2 regions of the Streptomyces sp. NPDC008121 genome follow, and region 2 is predicted to be linked to the other one. Evidence: riboswitches for the same ligand, from Rfam matches in the RefSeq annotation. Region 2 holds a riboswitch; the other holds the start of a gene.
What was found. Region 2 has a riboswitch for glycine ahead of gcvT (glycine cleavage system aminomethyltransferase GcvT). Riboswitches for the same ligand answer to the same signal wherever they lie in the genome.
Positions count from the first base shown of each region.

Region 1 (3,440 bases), on a different contig from region 2:
GCCCGGTGGTAGGCGCGGACGGCGAGCAGACCGGCGAGCTCGCCCTGCGAACCGGCGTTGGGCTGGATCGACACCTTGTCGTATCCGGTGACCTCGGCGAGGCGCTCCTCCAGCTCGGTGATGAGCGTGAGGTAGCCCTGGGCCTGCTCGATGGGGGCGAAGGGGTGGATCTGGCCGAACTCGGGCCAGGTCACCGGCTCCATCTCGGTGGTCGCGTTCAGCTTCATGGTGCAGGAGCCGAGCGGGATCATGCCGCGGTCCAGCGCGTAGTCACGGTCGGCGAGCTTGCGGAGGTAGCGCAGCATCGACGTCTCGGAACGGTGCGCGTGGAAGACCGGGTGGGTCAGGTACGCGTCGGTGCGCAGCAGCCCGGCGGGCAGCTTGTCCTCGGTGTCGGCGTCCAGGGCCTCGATGTCGGCGTCGACGCCGAAGGCGCTCCAGACGGCGCCGAGCTGGGCGCGGCCGGTGGTCTCGTCGCAGGAGACCGAGACGTGGTCGGCGTCGACGCGGTGGAGGTTGACCCCGGCCTCGCGGGCGGCGGCGACGGCCTCGGCCGCCTTGCCGGGCACGCGGACGGTGAGGGTGTCGAAGTACGCCTCGTGGACGACCTCGACGCCACCGGCGCGCAGCCCCTCGGCGAGGACGGTGGCGTAGCGGTGGACGCGCCGGGCGATCTGCTTGAGCCCGTCGGGACCGTGGTAGACGGCGTACATGCCGGCCATGACGGCAAGGAGCACCTGGGCGGTGCAGATGTTGCTGGTGGCCTTCTCGCGGCGGATGTGCTGCTCGCGGGTCTGCAGGGCCAGACGGTAGGCCTTGTTGCCGTCGGCGTCGACGGAGACGCCGACGAGGCGGCCGGGGAGGGAGCGGGCGTGCTTGTCCTGGACCGCCATGTAGCCGGCGTGCGGTCCGCCGAAGCCCATGGGGACACCGAAGCGCTGGGTGGTGCCCACGGCGATGTCCGCGCCCAGTTCGCCCGGGGAGGTGAGGAGGGTCAGCGCGAGCAGGTCGGCGGCGACGGTGACGATGGCGCCGAGCTCGTGCGCCGCGTCGATGACGGGCTTGATGTCCCGGACGGCGCCGGAGGCGCCGGGGTACTGCAGCAGCACGCCGAAGACACCGCGCTCGGCCACGTCGGCGGGGATGCCGTCGCTCAGATCGGCGACGACGACCTCGACACCGGTCGGCTCGGCGCGCGTCTCGATCACGGCGATGGTCTGCGGCAGGGCGTCGGCGTCGATGAGGAAGACACCGTTCTTGACCTTGCCGACCCGGCGGGAGAGGGCCATGGCCTCGGCGGCCGCGGTGCCCTCGTCGAGCAGCGAGGCGCCGGAGGTGGGCAGACCGGTCAGGTCGGCGACCATGGTCTGGAAGTTGAGCAGCGCCTCCAGACGGCCCTGGGAGATCTCCGGCTGATAGGGCGTGTACGCCGTGTACCAGGCGGGGTTCTCCATCACGTTCCGCAGGATGACCGGCGGGGTGAAGGTGCCGTAGTAGCCGAGGCCGATCATGGGGGCGAGGACCTGGTTGCGGTCGGCGAGCTCACGCAGCTCGGCGAGGACCTCGGCCTCGGTACGGGCGGCGGGCAGGCCGAGCGCCTCGGCGCTCTTGATCACGTCCGGCACGGCGGCGGCCGTCAGCTCGTCCAGGGAGCCGTAGCCGACCTGCGCGAGCATCTTGGCGCGGGCTTCGGCGTCGGGCCCGATGTGCCGCTGTTCGAACGGGATGCCCTGCTCGAGCTCGGAGAGCGGGGTGCGGTGAGCGGTCATGTACGGAGGCCTCCTGGTCGTCACGACCTGCGAGAAGCACCACGGCGCGGGTGCCCGGACGGCCTCCCCCTCTGTCATCTCAACCTGAGAGCTTCACCGGCACGCCGAAGGGGCACGCCGGCTTTCACCGTCGGTGAGAGCGAATGCCGTCTGACGTCCGCCCTGCTTTCCAGAGTGACCTCGTCCGTGCGGTACGGGGGCCTGAGAGATTCCGGGGAGGATTTGCTCCTTCGGCGCCTCCGAAAGCTTTCTCCGGAGGACTCTCCCGCACGGGGTCGACAGCCACAGCCAGCCTACCAGCGCGCTTCCCCGTGCCGTCGCTCAAGTGGCCGACATCCCAGATGTGCACTTTCGTAGTCTTGTAGAGCAGCCGCGACCAGTTGGAGGGACCGTGCAGACCGACATCGATCCGCGCAGCCTGATCGGCCGCAAGGCGTTCGACCGTAACGGCAACAAGATCGGGACCGTGGACGAGGTGTACCTCGACGACGCGACCGGCGTACCGGAGTGGGCCGCGGTCCGCACCGGTCTCTTCAGCCGGGACGCCTTCGTCCCGCTGGAGCCCAGCGAACTGGTCGAGGACGGCCTGCACATCCCGTACGAGCGCGCCCTGATCAAGGACGCCCCGGACTTCGGTGTGGGCCGCCACCTCTCCCCGGAGCAGGAACTCCAGCTGTACCGCCACTACAACATCGCCCTCCCGCCGGTCCCGGACCGCGACTTCGGCCGTCTGGCGGGCCAGGAAGAGGCCTGACGAGCCGGCCGGCCCCATCGGCTGCCCCAGACCCGACGGACCGCGCCGCGGCTGCCCCGGCGGTACGCGTCCGCCCCCTGGGCGCCTCCCGCAGTCGGCGCTGCCCGGCCCGTCCCCCTCAGGCGACCGCGGCCGTCCCCTCCCCGCCTCCCACCAGCGGCAGCGGGTCCGCGGGTTCCAGCTCCGGATCGTCGACGGGGAAGGTCCGCACCCGGCCCGGCGCCGATCCCGGCTGCTCGAACCGGACGGTGACCCGTCCGACCCCGCTGCCCTGCACCCAGCCGGCTCCGTACACCGCGTGCCGTACGTCGTGCCCGGGCGCCCACCGCCGCTCCGCCGGTGTCTCCGCCTCGGCCGGCGGGGCGGAGGCACCCGCCGCCCCTGGCCCCGCCCCGTGCTCCGCGCCCCGTACGGCATCCGCGCCGGCCGAGGCGCCCCCGGCCGCCGCCTCGGCCTCCGCGCGCGCCTCCGCCTGGGCATCGGCCTCCGCCTGGGCGAAGAGGTCCTCCTGGGTGTAGTCCGCGAGCCCGCTGACGCCGACCCCCAGCAGCCGCACCCCGCCCGTCGTGTCCACGCCCTCCAGCAGCCGCCCCGCCGCCTCCCGCACCACCACGGGATCGTCCGTGGGCCCCCGCAGCGTCTCGGACCGCGTGAGCGTCGAGAAGTCATAGCGCCGCACCTTGAGCACGATCGTCCGCCCCGAGTGCCCGGACCCCCGGAGCCTCCCCACGCACCGCTCCGCCAGCCGCTCCACCTCCGTGCGGATCCGGATCCGGTCGTGCAGGTCCACGTCGAAGGTGTCCTCCACCGACACCGACTTCGCGTCCCTCTCGGCCACCACAGGCCTGTCGTCGTACCCCTGGGCCATCCTGTACAGCGACGTGCCGTGCGACCGCCCCAGGAGCCGTACAAGCTCG
Region 1 covers NZ_JBIBHT010000002.1:1,022,753-1,026,192, forward strand. The annotation lists gene gcvP (aminomethyl-transferring glycine dehydrogenase) at 1-1,769, opposite strand, end outside; glycine riboswitch at 1,949-2,047, opposite strand; gene ACFZBD_RS10085 (PRC-barrel domain-containing protein) at 2,161-2,523, shown strand; gene ACFZBD_RS10090 (DNA polymerase IV) at 2,642-3,440, opposite strand, start outside.
Region 1: another riboswitch for glycine. It lies ahead of gcvP (aminomethyl-transferring glycine dehydrogenase); the one in region 2 lies ahead of gcvT (glycine cleavage system aminomethyltransferase GcvT).

Region 2 (3,440 bases):
CGCCTCGACGGATCGCAGCAGCCGGCCGACCGAGCGGCGGTGCCGGGCGAAGGCGTATCCGGAGACGCCGCGGCCCCGGTCCCGCTGGCCCTCGCGGGCGGCGGCCGGGGTGACGTCGAGCAGGATCAGATGGAGGGCGCTGCCGCGGCGGCGGGCCTCGCGGGCGAGCCATTCGCGCACCCAGGACTGGGTGCCGCAGTCGTGGACGATCACGCTCCGGCCGGCGCGCAGCTCCCGGCGCAGCCCGGCGTAGTGCGCGATCCGGACCAGGGGGCGGTAGACGGCGTACGGGAGGAAGCCGGGCATCCGGGCCTCCCAGCGCTCCCGGGCGTCCTGCGAGTCGATGCCGCGGCCGCCGGCGGCGCGGCGCATCAGCGTCGACTTGCCGCTGCCCGGCAGTCCGGAGACGACGACGAGGTCCCCCGGGGCGAAGGCGAGGACCCGGGGCCCGTGTCCGTCCCGGTCGCGCAGGTCCCGCAGCAGGCGCGCGGAGGCTCCGCGCCGACGGGTCCTGGCCCGGGCGCGCGGGGCCGGTACAGCCGTACTGGTCGCGTAGGCGCCGGTTCTCTGGAACGTCATCGCTTCTCCCCCTGTCGGGTCGTGAAGACCCTTCCCCAAGAAGTGTAAAGAGACAGTAATGAGGCACAAGCGATTTGCCGACGAGGACCCGCGTGCAATGATGTGCGCGCCAAGCGCACACAACCACATACCGGCCGCTCGAATCCGCGCGGGAGAGTCCTGGACGGGCCGCAGCAGCGCTGCGGCGGTCCGGGCGCCGAAGGAGCAAGACCCTCCCTTGAATCTCTCAGGCCCCGTACCGCGCGGATGAGGCAGATCTGAAAAGCGGGCGCGCTCGTCGCGCCCCACCCAAGGTGCAAGCCGAGGATGCTCTCGGTGAACCTCTCAGGTTCCATGACAGATGGGGAGGATCGTCCTCGTCGTCATGATCTTTTTCGCCCTGGGACCCGGGAGCCACACCCATGAGCACTGCCGCCCCCCGCCTGACCGCCCTCGATGCCCTGCATCGCTCCCTGGGCGCGACCATGACCGACTTCGCGGGCTGGGACATGCCGCTGCGCTACGGCAGCGAGCGCGACGAGCACAACGCCGTCCGCGCCAAGGCGGGCCTCTTCGACCTCTCGCACATGGGAGAGATCACGGTCACCGGTCCGCAGGCCGTGGAGCTGCTGGACTTCGCCCTGGTCGGCAACATCTCGACCGTGGGCCCGGGCCGCGCCCGCTACACGATGATCTGCCAGGAGGACGGCGGCATCCTCGACGACCTGATCGTGTACCGGCTCGGCGAGAGCGAGTACATGGTCGTCGCCAACGCCTCCAACGCCCAGATCGTGCTGGACGCGCTCACCGCGCGGGCGGCGGGCTTCGACGCCGAGGTGCGCGACGACCGCGACGCGTACGCGCTGATCGCCGTCCAGGGCCCGGAGTCCCCCGGCATCCTGGCGTCGCTGACCGACGCCGATCTGGACGGTCTGAAGTACTACGCCGGGCTGCCCGGCACGGTCGCGGGGGTCCCCGCGCTGATCGCCCGTACCGGCTACACCGGTGAGGACGGCTTCGAGCTGTTCCTGAAGCCCGAGCACGCCGAGGGCGTCTGGCGGGCGCTGACCGAGGCGGGCGCCCCGGTCGGCCTCATCCCCTGCGGGCTCTCCTGCCGCGACACGCTCCGCCTGGAGGCGGGCATGCCGCTGTACGGTCACGAGCTGACCACGGGTCTGACCCCCTTCGACGCCGGTCTGGGCCGGGTCGTGAAGTTCGAGAAGACGACCAACGACGGCGACTTCGTGGGCCGCAAGGCCCTGGAGGCGGCCGCCGAGCGGGCCGCGGCCAGCCCGCCCCGCAAGCTGGTCGGCCTGGTCGCCGAGGGCCGCCGCGTGCCGCGGGCCGGCTTCGCGGTCGTGGTGGACGGCCGGGTCGTCGGCGAGGTCACCTCGGGCGCCCCCTCCCCCACCCTCGGAAAGCCGATCGCCATGGCGTACGTGGACGCGGCACACGCCGAGCCGGGCACGCAGGGTGTAGGTGTGGACATCCGCGGCACCCACGAGCCGTACGAGGTCGTGGCGCTGCCGTTCTACAAGCGCCGGAAGTGACGTCGGCGCGGCCGGGGGATCCGGCCGCGCGTTCCCTCCGCCGGCCGGCGCCCCGCCGCCTCCCGTCTCATCTCTCGTCTCATTTCGCAAGACCCACGTTCATCAGCACTCCCCCGATCCAGGAGAATCAGGTCATGAGCAACCCCCAGCAGCTGCGCTACACCAAGGAGCACGAGTGGCTGTCGGACGCCGAGGACGGCGTCTCGACGGTCGGCATCACCGAGTACGCGGCCAACGCGCTCGGGGACGTCGTCTACGCCCAGCTCCCCGCGGTCGGCGACACCGTCACCGCGGGCGAGACCTGTGGCGAGCTGGAGTCGACGAAGTCCGTGAGCGACCTGTACTCCCCCGTGACCGGTGAGGTCGTGGCGGCCAACGAGGACGTCGTGAACGACCCCTCCCTGGTGAACACCGCTCCGTTCGAGGGTGGCTGGCTCTTCAAGGTACGTGTCACGGGCGAGCCGGACGATCTGCTCTCCGCCGACGAGTACGCCGCGTTCTCCGCCGGGAACTGAGACCCCTTAGGGATCGATCCATGTCGCTTCTGAACACTCCCCTCCACGAGCTGGACCCGGACGTCGCCGCCGCCGTCGACGCCGAGCTCGACCGCCAGCAGTCCACCCTCGAGATGATCGCCTCGGAGAACTTCGCTCCGGTCGCGGTCATGGAGGCCCAGGGCTCCGTCCTCACCAACAAGTACGCCGAGGGCTACCCGGGCCGCCGCTACTACGGCGGCTGTGAGCACGTCGACGTGGCGGAGCAGATCGCCATCGACCGGGTCAAGGACCTCTTCGGCGCCGAGTACGCCAACGTGCAGCCGCACTCCGGCGCCTCCGCGAACCAGGCCGCGCTGTTCGCGATCGCCCAGCCCGGCGACACGATCCTGGGTCTGGACCTGGCCCACGGCGGTCACCTCACGCACGGCATGCGGCTGAACTTCTCGGGCAAGCAGTTCAACGTGGTCGCGTACCACGTGGACGACGCCGGCCTGGTCGACATGGCCGAGGTCGAGCGCCTGGCGAAGGAGCACCGCCCCAAGGTGATCATCGCGGGCTGGTCCGCCTACCCGCGTCAGCTGGACTTCGCGGAGTTCCGCCGGATCGCCGACGAGGTCGAGGCGTACCTGTGGGTCGACATGGCCCACTTCGCCGGTCTGGTCGCCGCCGGGCTGCACCCCAACCCGGTGCCGTTCGCGGACGTGGTGACCTCCACCACGCACAAGACGCTGGGCGGGCCGCGCGGCGGCATCATCCTGGCGAAGAAGGACTTCGCGAAGAAGCTGAACTCCTCGGTCTTCCCCGGCTTCCAGGGCGGTCCGCTGGAGCACGTGAT
Region 2 covers NZ_JBIBHT010000003.1:284,753-288,192, forward strand. The annotation lists gene ACFZBD_RS11395 (AAA family ATPase) at 1-579, opposite strand, end outside; glycine riboswitch at 719-830, shown strand; gene gcvT (glycine cleavage system aminomethyltransferase GcvT) at 981-2,108, shown strand; gene gcvH (glycine cleavage system protein GcvH) at 2,243-2,623, shown strand; gene glyA (serine hydroxymethyltransferase) at 2,644-3,440, shown strand, end outside.